2 regions of the Pantoea eucrina genome follow, and region 2 is predicted to be linked to the other one. Evidence: predicted binding sites of a transcription regulator. Region 2 holds the regulator's gene; the other holds the start of a gene.
What was found. The regulator LexA, encoded in region 2, represses DNA repair genes until DNA is damaged. The targets are predictions, from matches to a motif close to TNCTGTATGTACATACAGNA.
Positions count from the first base shown of each region.

Region 1 (6,022 bases), 470 kb from region 2:
CTCCGCTAACATCATCAAAGCGATTGAGGCCGCGCGCGCGCAGGGAATGAAAGTGATCACCCTGACCGGCAAAGATGGCGGCAAAATGGCGGGCAGTGCGGATATTGAGATCCGGGTTCCGTATTTCGGCTATGCCGATCGCATTCAGGAGATCCACATTAAAGTGATCCATATCCTGATGCTGCTGATTGAAAAAGAGATGGTTAAGTAATTTACGCTGCCTTCCTGCATGCCGGGAGGGGTGAGAAGGGGGGAAGCTATGTGCGAATTGCTTGGGATGAGCGCCAATGTCCCTACGGATATCTGTTTCAGTTTTACCGGACTGGTGCAGCGCGGCGGCGGTACCGGACCGCATAAAGATGGCTGGGGTATCGCCTTTTATGAAGGTAAAGGGTGCCGCACATTTAAAGATCCGCTGCCGAGCGTAAATTCACCGGTTGCCCGCCTGGTGCAGGAGTATCCGATCAAATCGCACTCGGTGGTCGCGCATATCCGTCAGGCAAACCGGGGCGAAGTCTCGCTGGAGAATACGCATCCGTTTACCCGCGAGCTGTGGGGCCGCAACTGGACTTACGCGCACAACGGACAGCTTAAAGGCTATCGCCAGCTCGACAGCGGCCACTTCCGCCCGGTGGGGGAGACCGACAGTGAAAAGGCGTTTTGCTGGATCCTCTCACAGCTGCAGGCGCGCTATCCGCGCACGCCAGGTAACTGGCCCGCCGTGTTCCGCTATATCGCTGAAATCGCCGGCGAGCTGCGTGAAAAGGGCGTTTTCAATATGCTGCTATCGGATGGTCGCTATCTGATGGCGTTCTGCTCCACCAATCTCTACTGGATCACGCGGCGCGCGCCGTTTGGTAAAGCGCGCCTGCTGGATCAGGATGTGGAGATCGATTTCCAGCAGCAGACCACGCCGCATGATGTGGTGACGGTTATCGCCACGCAGCCGCTGACCGGAAATGAAACCTGGCACCGGATAGCGCCAGGCGAGTGGGCACTATTTTGCCTGGGTGAGCGCCAGGAATGATTTGGACGCCGCGTCCGGTGCAGAAAGTACCGGCGTGTTGTTCACCGCATACTGACCCGTTGCGGTGACGTTAACGCTGGGCGGTACGTGATATTTAGCAAAATAGGCGTAGCCCGGCTGCAGTTCGCGCCAGAAATCGATGTAGGTCGAATAGCGATGACGCTGAAGATTGCTTTCCGTCATGCGGAACGGATAAATATTCAGCTGCATCTCCTGCTGGCCGTTACGCAGGGCCGCATTAACGTAGTTGAAAATCTCATCCATTGAGCCGTTGGTCATGGCGTAGCAGCCCACGGAAACGCAGTCGCCGTGAATCATCAGATAGTTGCCGTTATAGCCCTTGCTGCGATCGTACTGGTTAGGAAAACCGGTATTGATGGCGCGGTAAAAGCGGCTGTCAGGTTTCAGCTGATTGAGTTTGACGTTGTAGAAACCTTCCGGACTTTTGAAGTCGCCCTGGCGGCGCTTGGGACCGAGTCCGCCGGAAAAATTACAGATGCGATAGCTGTCCAGCAGGCGATATTCATTACCGATTTTGCCATAGAGCTCCAGCGTACGCTCTTCTTTGAAAATCTGAATAAACACCGGTGTACCCAGCAGTTGTTTTTTTAACTCTTTGCTTACCGGAGCCAGCGGCTGTGCGGGTTCAGGTGTGATTGCCCAGCTAAGGACTGGCATAAGAATCATCGCGAACAGCAGTGCGATTCTGCCCATTCTGTGTGTACCTTGAAGTGAAGAAAAACTCAGACGCGCAGCGTCACTCAGTTGCATTATCGGAAATATCCGCTATCGCTGCGCAACATTAACATTGTCTGGCTTTTAATCAAGATAGCGGGCAACAAAATGGCGCAAAGTTGTGATGCATCGGGGAGTAAAAGCGCTCAGGCGCGGCATCGGTGCCGATGACGATTGCTCAACGCCTTCGCTACTGTATACTTAGCCAGTGTCCGGAGGGGGTATGCGCAAAATCATTCATGTCGATATGGACTGCTTTTACGCAGCGGTTGAGATGCGTGACGATCCGTCGTTGCGGGATATCCCTATCGCGATTGGCGGCAACCGCGTTCAGCGCGGAGTGATCAGTACCGCTAACTATCCGGCGCGCAAATATGGCGTGCGCAGCGCCATGCCGACCTCGACCGCGCTGCGTCTCTGTCCGCACCTGCGCCTGCTGCCGGGACGCTTTGACGCCTATAAAGAAGCCTCGCGACAGATCCGCGACATCTTTCTCCGCTACACGCCGCTGATTGAACCGCTCTCGCTGGATGAAGCCTATCTGGATGTCACCAGCAGTCTGCACTGCCAGGGGTCGGCGACGCTGATGGCGCAGGCGATCCGCGCGGATATTCTGCGCGAAACCGGACTGACCGCGTCAGCTGGCATCGCACCGATCAAATTTCTGGCGAAAATCGCCTCCGACCTTAATAAGCCTGACGGCCAGTATGTGATCACCCCGCAGACGGTGCCGGCGTTTCTGCATGAGCTGCCGCTCAGCAAGATCCCGGGCGTGGGCAAAGTGGCGACCAAAAAGCTGGAAGAGATGGGGCTGCGTACCTGTGCTGACGTGCAGCGCGCCGATCTGGCGCTGCTGCTGAAGCGGTTCGGAAAGTTTGGCCGCTCGCTCTGGGAACGCAGCAACGGCATCGATGACCGCGAAGTGATCGTCGAACGTGAACGTAAGTCGCTGGGGGTAGAGCGTACGCTGCCGGAAGATATCCACCACTGGGTGCAGTGCCTGCCGATTATCGACTACCTCTATGCGGAGCTGGATCGCCGTCTGGGGGCTATCCGGCCAGATAAGCAGATCGCCCGGCAGGGGGTGAAATTTAAGTTCAGCGATTTTCAGCAGACCACGCAGGAGCACGTCTGGGCGGTGCTGAATAAAGAGGATATGGTGGCGGTGGCGCGTCAGGTCTGGGAGGCGCGTCGGGCAGATCGCGGAGTAAGGCTGGTGGGACTGCACGTTACGCTGGTGGACCCGCAGCTGGAGCGTCAGCTGCTGCTGGGACTCTGAAATCTCCCCCGCCCGGCAAGCGGACAGGGGAGCGGCATCGATTACGCTTTTGCCGGAATCGCGTTCAGTAGCGCAGTGAGCAGCTTCCAGTAGAGGCCAACGCTCTCAATATGCACCTGCTCATCCGGCGAGTGCGGGCCGGTAATGGTCGGTCCAATAGAGACCATATCCATATGCGGATACGGTTTCTTGAACAGGCCACACTCCAGACCGGCATGGATCACCTGAATGTTTGGCGTTTTGCCAAACAGCGCTTCGTAGGTGGTGCGCGTCAGCGCCATGACCGGTGAGTCAGCGTCAGGCTGCCAGCCCGGATAACCGCCTTTTGGCGCAGTCTGCGCGCCCGCCAGCGCGCCCAGCGAGGTCAGCGTCTCTACCACCCACTCTCTGCCGGTATCGATCAGCGAACGGATCAGGCAGATGATTTCAGCGTTAGCCTGATCCATGCTGACCACACCCACGTTCAGCGAGGTTTCAACCACGCCTTTCGCCACGTCTGAATTACGGATCACGCCGTTAGGGGTGCTGTTGAGCAGGTTGATAAAGCGATCGCGGCTCTCCGCGCTCAGCGCCTCAGCCTGCTGCGCCAGCGGCTCGGTCTGCAGCACAATATGCTTCTCTTTGCTGCCGAGCTCGTTGAGCAGTATCGCCTGGAAGTGCATCGCCGCAGATTTCAGCGCGTCCACTTTGTGGCTCTCAACGGCCAGCGTGGCAAAGGCTTCACGCGGGATCGCGTTACGCAGCGTGCCGCCGGTAAAGTCGATCAGACGCAGATCCAGCTCGCGGGCATGGGCGGCCAGGAAACGCGCCAGCAGTTTGTTCGCGTTGCCGAGACCAAGATGGATATCCGCACCGGAATGACCACCTTTCAGACCTTTAAGCGTCAGCTTCAGCGTTTCATAGCCGGCTGGCACCGCTTCGCGACTCAGCGGCAGCGTGGTAATAAAGTCGATGCCGCCCGCGCAACCCATGTAGATCTCACCCTCTTCTTCAGAGTCGGTGTTGATCAGGATCTCTGCCTGCAGCCAGTCCGGCTGCAGGCCAAACGCGCCATCCATGCCCGACTCTTCGGTCATGGTCAGCAGCACTTCCAGCGGGCCGTGCGTCAGGCTGTTGTCAGCCAGTACCGCCAGCGCTGACGCCATGCCGATACCGTTATCTGCACCCAGCGTGGTGCCGCGCGCTTTCACCCATTCGCCGTCCACCCACGGCTGAATCGGATCTTTCGTGAAATCGTGGGCGGTATCGTTGTTCTTTTGCGGCACCATATCCAGGTGCGCCTGCAGGGCAACCGGCGTGCGGTTTTCCATGCCGGGCGTGGCAGGTTTGCGGATCAGAATATTACCGACCCGATCGCGTTCGACCCAGAAATTCTGCTCTTTGGCCCAGCTGACCACATATTCAGCCAGCGCCTCTTCATGATAAGAAGGGTGGGGAATGGAGCAGATTTTGGCGAAGATATCCCACAGCGGCTGCGGGGAGAGTTGAGACAATTCAGACACAACGCGTCTCCTGTATCAGCGTGGCGGACAGGCCGCTCGCACGCAGTTTCCGGTTTAAGATCGCCGTCAGCTCATCTGACGTGATGAGCCAGAGAATATCACCCTTTATTCGCAGGCGCGTCATCAGGCGCGCTAAAAACCTGCAACCAGTGTGACGGATGCTGGTTTTTAACGCGTCAGATCCTTATAATCTCGCGCAACCTTTTCCCCCTTGCATATTTTTAAGCCACTTTTGGTGGTTGGGATTCCTTTTATGAGCGAAAAATACGTCGTAACCTGGGACATGCTGCAGATTCATGCCCGTAAACTGGCCCAGCGCCTGCTTCCTGTGGAACAGTGGAAAGGCATCATCGCGGTAAGCCGCGGCGGTCTGGTTCCGGCATCGCTGCTGGCGCGTGAGCTGGGTATTCGCTACGTCGATACCGTTTGCATCTCCAGTTACGATCACGATCACCAGCGCGAAATGAAAGTGCTGAAGCGCGCCGAAGGCGACGGTGAAGGCTTTATCGTTATCGACGATCTGGTCGACACCGGCGGCACTGCGCAGGCGATCCGTGATATGTATCCGAAAGCGCGTTTCTGCACCATCTTCGCCAAGCCTGCTGGCCGCGCGCTGGTGGATGATTACATTGTGGATATCCCGCAGAACACCTGGATCGAACAGCCGTGGGACATGGGCGTGGTCTATATTCCGCCAATCGTCAAAAGCTGATTGATGCAACGCAAACAACGCCCGGTTAAGCCGGGCGTTGTGCTATTCGCGCCTCGCGCAGCCGGGGCGGGTGCAGTAAACTCATAGCCATCTATGCGACCGCCGCAGGAGAAACCATCAGATGGCCGAAAAAAATCTTAGCGAAGAGTTATTCAAGCCGCGTTTTAAACATCCCGAAACCTCTTCCCTGGTGCGCCGCCAGCATCACGCTACCGCACAGGTGCATAACGCGCTGGAGGGGGATACTCAGCGCGGCTGGTATCGCATGCTTAACAAGCTGCTCTGGACATGGCGCGGCCTGTCACCGCAGGAGATCAGCGAAGTCCTGGCGCGCATCGCCGTCAGCCGCTTTGAACACACCGATGAGGCGCTGCTGGATACGGTAATCGGCTATCGCGGCGGCAACTGGAATTTTGAGTGGTCAAAGCAGGCGGCGCTCTGGCAGCAGCGGGCGATGCAGAGCGAGCAGCATGATGAAGCGGGCCAGCAGTGGCTGCATGCGGCGAATCTCTACAGCCTCGCGGCCTATCCCTATATTAAAGGCGATGAGCTGGCCGATCAGGCGCAGGTGCTGGCTAATCGCGCCTATGAAGAGGCGACCCGGCGGCTGCCGGGCGAGCTGAAATCGCTGACGTTTCCCGTCAGTGGCGGCAGCCCGGTTACCGGGTTTCTGCATATGCCGGCGCAGGCCAGCGCACCTTATCCCACCGTGATGCTGTGCGGGGGGCTTGATTCGCTGCAGAGCGATCACTATCGGCTGTTTCATG
Region 1 is NZ_CP083448.1:719,043-725,064, forward strand. Features, by position in the region: gene lpcA (D-sedoheptulose 7-phosphate isomerase) at 1-211, shown strand, start outside; gene LAC65_RS03260 (class II glutamine amidotransferase) at 260-1,027, shown strand; gene dpaA (peptidoglycan meso-diaminopimelic acid protein amidase) at 998-1,741, opposite strand; gene dinB (DNA polymerase IV) at 1,986-3,041, shown strand; gene pepD (beta-Ala-His dipeptidase) at 3,083-4,543, opposite strand; gene gpt (xanthine phosphoribosyltransferase) at 4,797-5,255, shown strand; gene frsA (esterase FrsA) at 5,377-6,022, shown strand, end outside.
Region 1: a site for LexA is predicted at 1,954-1,973, ahead of dinB (DNA polymerase IV). Genes of this name have one in related genera too.

Region 2 (6,022 bases):
CAGGTTATCCTGATCGCCCGGCTGCGGAAACGCCCCGTTTGCCAGACTATCCAGATAATCGATATCGCTCTGAGCCACATTGGCCCGGATATGGGCGGTGCCATAGGCTTTGGTAATAAAAGCAAACGGCAGCGTCGCATTGGGAACGGTGACGGCCAGCGCAACGCCAGCGGTGGCATCCGCTTTGTTACCTTTAAGCCCGCGCAGCTGATCGGCCATATCACCGGCTGCGGCACGCAGTTGCGGTACCGCATTGATGGCGGCAAACGGATCCGAGATGAGATTCGCGTTGATGTTATCAATCACGTCGCGATAGCGATCAACCGTATCGGTGATGTCATCAATGCGATCGACCAGCTTGTCTTTATCCGTCACCTGTAACCCGGCAGAGGGAAAAATAATGCCGGCGTTCTCTTCCGGCTGCGCGCGTGTCATCAGCGCGGGGTTAGCCAGCACGGCAGAGCTCCAGTGCGACGATGCGACACCGGTTCCGCCCATCGCATCATTGCGCGCATCATACCAGGTTCCCGCGGCCAGCGCTGAAGAGGAAACCAGCAGCGCGTTTAAACCAGCAAAATAAGCCACCCGGGCCAGCGTAAAGCGTGTTGTCATCATGAGGCTGCTATCACCTTAAAAAATTATTGAGTGTCGCGTAGGCGAAATAATGGTGTTAACCGCTATTCTGAATGGCGGCTAACGCTTCATTGCTGTGAACTGAAAGGGATAAGCACTGCTGTTCGCAGAATTGGACACGATTGCGTCACACTGCGCTTTTTTTAGCCACTCAGGCGAATTATTGCTCTTATAAGGCCAGTGATAACTTTAGCCTGCCTGAACCATATCGGGAATCTGGTCACTTGCAAAGCAAAAATAGCGCGCTAAACACGCTTAAAATTGCCGGATAAGTGTGATCGACAGCACGCTTCGGCCAGGGCAGGCAAAAACAGCATGGGCGGATGGAGTGTGATAAAATAACATCACCTGTTAGCCGGAGAACATTATGTCAACTCTTACCCCAGCGCAGCTGCTGACCCAGGTCGAGGCGCTCTGTCTCGATCGCGGCGTGCGTCTTACGCCACAGCGTGCCGAAGTACTGCGCCTGATGGCTGAGCAGAAAGGTTCTGTCAGCGCCTACGATCTGCTGGATCAGCTGCGTATGAGTGAGCCTCAGGCGAAGCCGCCCACGATTTACCGCGCCCTCGACTTTTTGCTGGAGCAGGGATTTATCCACCGCGTGGAGTCCAACAACAGCTATGTGGTCTGCCATCATTTCAATGAGCCGGCCCACAGCTCTGTCATGCTGGTTTGCGACAGCTGTGCCGCAGTGAGTGAACAGCAGGCGCACGGCGTGGAAAAAATCATTGCGGGACTGGCTGACCAGGCAAACTTCAGCCTGCGCCATACGGTAATTGAAGCGCACGGCCTGTGCGAAAACTGTGCGGAAATTGCCGCCTGTACACAGCACGCCGGCTGCGCGCACGATCATGAAGCGATGAGTAAAAAACGCGGCAAAAAGGGCTGAGCACACGCCTGAAGGCATGCGGGCGGGTTATGCTCTGAAGCGGGGTGGCACTAGCTGTGTGGATCGTTGTGCCGGCTTTCCCATTCGTTTACTTCGCGCTCCGCTTCTGCTCTGGCATAGCCGTAACGCTCCTGAATTTTGCCGATCAGCTGCTCGCGTCTGCCTTCGATCACGCTCAGGTCATCATCGGTCAGCTTGCCCCACTGCTCTTTGCATTTTCCTTTAAACTGTTTCCGGCTGCCACTCGCTTCATCTCTGTTCATTGCATCTCTCCCCGGTTTGCTGAGCCAGACGGTATGCCACCACAGCGCGGGCTGAACCGCCGTATAACCCGCGTGCTGTCACGTTAAGGTTAACCGCTGCAGCACAAACTGCCAGTTTTGTGGGCTACCGCCTGACCGGCTGCTATCACACGCTGAACCAGCTGTCGCGCTGCCAGTGATGACGCCAGATCAGCCCGAGCGTAATGCCTCTCAGCGCGAGAAATACGGTAATAGCCAGCCATAAACCATGATTCCCGAGCCACGGCAGCGTCAGCAGCGTCAGCGCATAGCCCAGCGCCGCCAGCAGCATGCTGTTGCGCATATCCCGGCCGCGCGTGGCTCCGATAAACATCCCATCCAGCAGATAGCACCAGACGCCAGCCAGCGGCAGGATCACCTGCCAGATCAGATAGCGGTCAGCCGCCTCACGCAGCGACTCAATCGAGGTCAGCAGCGCGATAATTGCCGGACCGCAGAGGGCGTAAATCACAGCGAACAGCAGCGCCACAATGCCCGCCTGCCGGCAGGCGGCATACCAGATCAGCCGCAGCCGGCTGCGATCGCCTGCGCCGGTCGCCTCACCGGAGCAGGCTTCCACCGCATACGCAAAACCATCCAGCGCATAGGCAGTAAAAGTCAGGAACATCAGCAATACCGCATTGACGGCGACCACGTCAGCGCCGAGTCGCGCGCCCAGTAGCGTCAGCGAGGCGAAGCAGAGCTGCAGCAGCAGCGAACGCAGCATGATGTCGCGGTTAAGCCGGAACAGGCGCGCGGCGTCGCCGCGCCAGCTGGCTTTAAGCAGCGAAAATGATATGCCGCGCAGCGCCAGCACCCGCGCCACCATCCATAGCCCCACGGCCAGCGTCACATAGTCCGCGACGGCGGTGGCCGCTGCGGCACCCGCCACGCCCCAGTGCCACTGCAGAACAAACAGCAGATCGAGCAGGATATTCACGACGTTGCCGGTAATAAGCAGCACCATCGGCGCGCGCGCATACTGTACGCCGAGCAGCCAGCCGAGGATCACCAGATTTGCCAGCGTGGCAGGCGCGCTGAGCCAGCGGATAGCGATAAAGGTTTGTGCCTGCTGCTGCACCGCCTCGCTGCCGCCCATCAGCGCGGCTGCCAGCTCGCTGACCGGCGTTCGTAGCGCAATGAACAGCACGCCTGCCGTCAGCGCAATCAGCATCGGCTGGATCAGCGCCCGCGCCAGCGCTGGCTTATCGCGGGCGCCGAACGCCTGCGCCGTCAGGCCAGTGGTGCTCATCCGCAAAAAGAGCAGCAGCATAAAGACAAAGCTGGTGGCCGTTGCACCCACGGCTACGCCGCCGAGGTAAACCGGGCTGTCGAGGTGGCCAATGATAGCCGTATCCACAATGCCCAGCAGCGGTACGCTGATGTTAGAGAGGATCATGGGCAGCGCCAGGCGCCAGAGCGTGCGATCAGAAGAGGTAAACAGCGGCATCAGCCAGTCCTGTTATTGCGGGCAACGCGCCTCATGCAGCTGCACGGCGCCACGGTTGGAAGCAGAGGGGTAATATAGCAGACCGCGGCCTGTGCAGGCACAGACCGCAGCGGGGGGACTAACCAGGTATTACAGCCATTCACCGGTACGGACAATACCGACAGCCAGACCTTCAACGGTCAGAGACTGCTGGCGCGTATCCACTTCGATAGGCTGAAAATCGCTGTTTTCCGGCAGCAGATGCACGATAGCACCCTGCTTTTTCCAGCGTTTTACGGTGACCTCGTCGTCAATGCGCGCCACCACGACCTGGCCATTACGCACATCCTGGGTTTTATGCACGGCAAGCAGATCGCCATCCATAATCCCGATATCTTTCATCGACATGCCGCTAACGCGCAGCAGAAAATCCGCGCTCGGCTTGAACAGGTTAGCATCGACCTGATAGTGGGTCTCGATGTGCTCCTGAGCCAGCAGCGGCTCGCCGGCAGCGACACGCCCGATTAACGGCAGTCCACCGCTTGTCTCTTCTTCCATCAGCAAGCGAATGCCGCGCGAGGCGCCAGAGACAATCTCAATGACCCCTTTACGCGCCAGCGCTTTCAGGTGCTCTTCAGCTGCATTGGGTGAGCGGAAGCCCAGCTGTGAAGCGATTTCAGCACGCGTTGGCGGCATGCCGGTTGTATTAATATGGTCGCGAATCAGGTCATAGACCTGCTGCTGCCTGCTGGTTAACGCTTTCATCCCGCCCCCTGGTTGTTTATACAGTCGCTGTGAGTATATACAGGTATTGGCGAAATGAAAACCGCAGCTGCGGCAAAAATCAGCGATATATCGGTACGGGCGGCCTTAATATGCGTGCGGCCAGAGCAGCGTTATCCAGACAAACAGCGCGAGAAGGATCGTCAGCAGTACGGCGGCAGAACCCATATCCTTAGCGCGGCCCGCCAGCGGATGACGCTCCTGGCCGATTCGGTCGACCACCGCCTCAATCGCGCTGTTGAGGATCTCCACCACCACCACCAGTATCACCGAACCAATTAGCAGCACGCGCGTCACTGCGTCCACATCCAGCCAGCAGGCGACAACTACCGCAATCACCGCTGCAACGGCTTCCTGACGAAAGGCCGCTTCATGTTGCCAGGCTGCGCGTATTCCCTGCCAGGAGTAGCCCGCCGCTTTGATGATACGCAGCAGGCCGGTAACGTTATTTGCCATGAATAGGGAACCCTTGAGTAATTTTGGCGTCAATGAGTGCGCAGCGTGCGATGGCACAGCCACAGATCTCCGCTGCACTTTCTGGTATGCTTGCCGCGCTTTGCTAACAAGAGGCTTCAAGTTGTCTATGTCAGGTTGGCGTAAACTCTATTACAAATTATTGAATTTACCACTCTCTATTTTGGTAAAAAGTAAGGTCATACCGACCGATCCGGTTTCGGAGCACGGTATCGATCCCACTCGTCCCGTGATGTATGTTTTGCCTTATGATTCAAAGGCGGATCTGCTTACATTACGCAACCAGTGTCTGCGGCTTGATCTGCCCGATCCGCTCGCGCCGCTGGAGATTGACGGCACGCTGCTGCCGCGCCATGTGTTTATTCATGATGGCCCGCGTGTCTTTCCTTACTATGTGGCGAACCCGGAGTCAGTGAAACTGTTTCACGACTATCTGGATCTGCATCGTAATAACCCGCAGCTGGATGTCCAGATGCTGCCGGTGGCGGTGATGTTTGGCCGTGCGCCGGGTCGTGAAATTCAGGGCGAGCCTACGCCGCATCTGCGCGTACTGAATGGCGTACAGAAGTTTTTCGCCATTCTCTGGCACGGTCGCGACAGCTTTGTCCGCTTCTCTTCCACCGTCTCGCTGCGCCAGATGGCGACCGAACACGGCACGGATAAGTCGATTGCGCAGAAGCTGGCGCGCGTGGCGCGTATTCACTTTGCCCGCCAGCGTCTCGCCGCGGTGGGACCAAGCCTGCCCGCCCGTCAGGATCTGTTCAACAAGCTGCTGCAGTCGAAGGCGATTGAAAAAGCGGTTGAAGATGAAGCGCGCAGCAAAAAGATTTCGCATGAAAAAGCGCAGCAAAACGCCGTTGAGATGATGGAAGAGATCGCGGCAGACTTCTCATATGAGGCGATCCGCGTTACCGACCGCATCATGGGCTGGCTCTGGAGCCGCCTCTATCAGGGCATTAGCGTCAACGGCGGCGAGCGCGTGCGTCAGCTGGCGCAGGATGGTCATGAAATAGTCTATGTGCCCTGCCACCGCAGCCATATGGATTATCTGCTGCTCTCCTACGTGCTTTATCATCAGGGGCTGGTGCCGCCGCACATCGCTGCCGGTATCAATCTTAACTTCTGGCCAGCCGGGCCCATTTTCCGCCGGCTGGGGGCCTTCTTTATTCGCCGTACCTTTAAGGGCAATAAACTCTACTCCACCGTATTCCGCGAATATCTGGGCGAGCTGTTCAGCCGCGGCTACTCGGTTGAGTACTTTGTTGAGGGCGGACGCTCGCGCACCGGTCGCCTGCTCGATCCCAAAACCGGCACGCTTTCAATGACGCTGCAGGCGCTGCTGCGCGGCGGCAGCCGTCCGATTACGTTTGTACCGATCTACATCGGCTATGAGCACGTAATGGAAGTGGGTACTTACGCCAAAGAGCTGCGCGGCGCAGCGAAAGAGAAAGAGGGCTTTGTGCAGATGGTGCGCGGCCTGCGTAAGCTGCGCAATCTCGGTCAGGGCTACGTTAACTTTGGCGAACCGCTGCC
Region 2 is NZ_CP083448.1:252,853-258,874, reverse strand. Features, by position in the region: gene LAC65_RS01155 (conjugal transfer protein TraF) at 1-612, opposite strand, end outside; gene zur (zinc uptake transcriptional repressor Zur) at 1,001-1,522, shown strand; gene LAC65_RS01145 (CsbD family protein) at 1,573-1,785, opposite strand; gene dinF (MATE family efflux transporter DinF) at 1,931-3,253, opposite strand; gene lexA (transcriptional repressor LexA) at 3,383-3,997, opposite strand; gene LAC65_RS01130 (diacylglycerol kinase) at 4,103-4,471, opposite strand; gene plsB (glycerol-3-phosphate 1-O-acyltransferase PlsB) at 4,599-6,022, shown strand, end outside.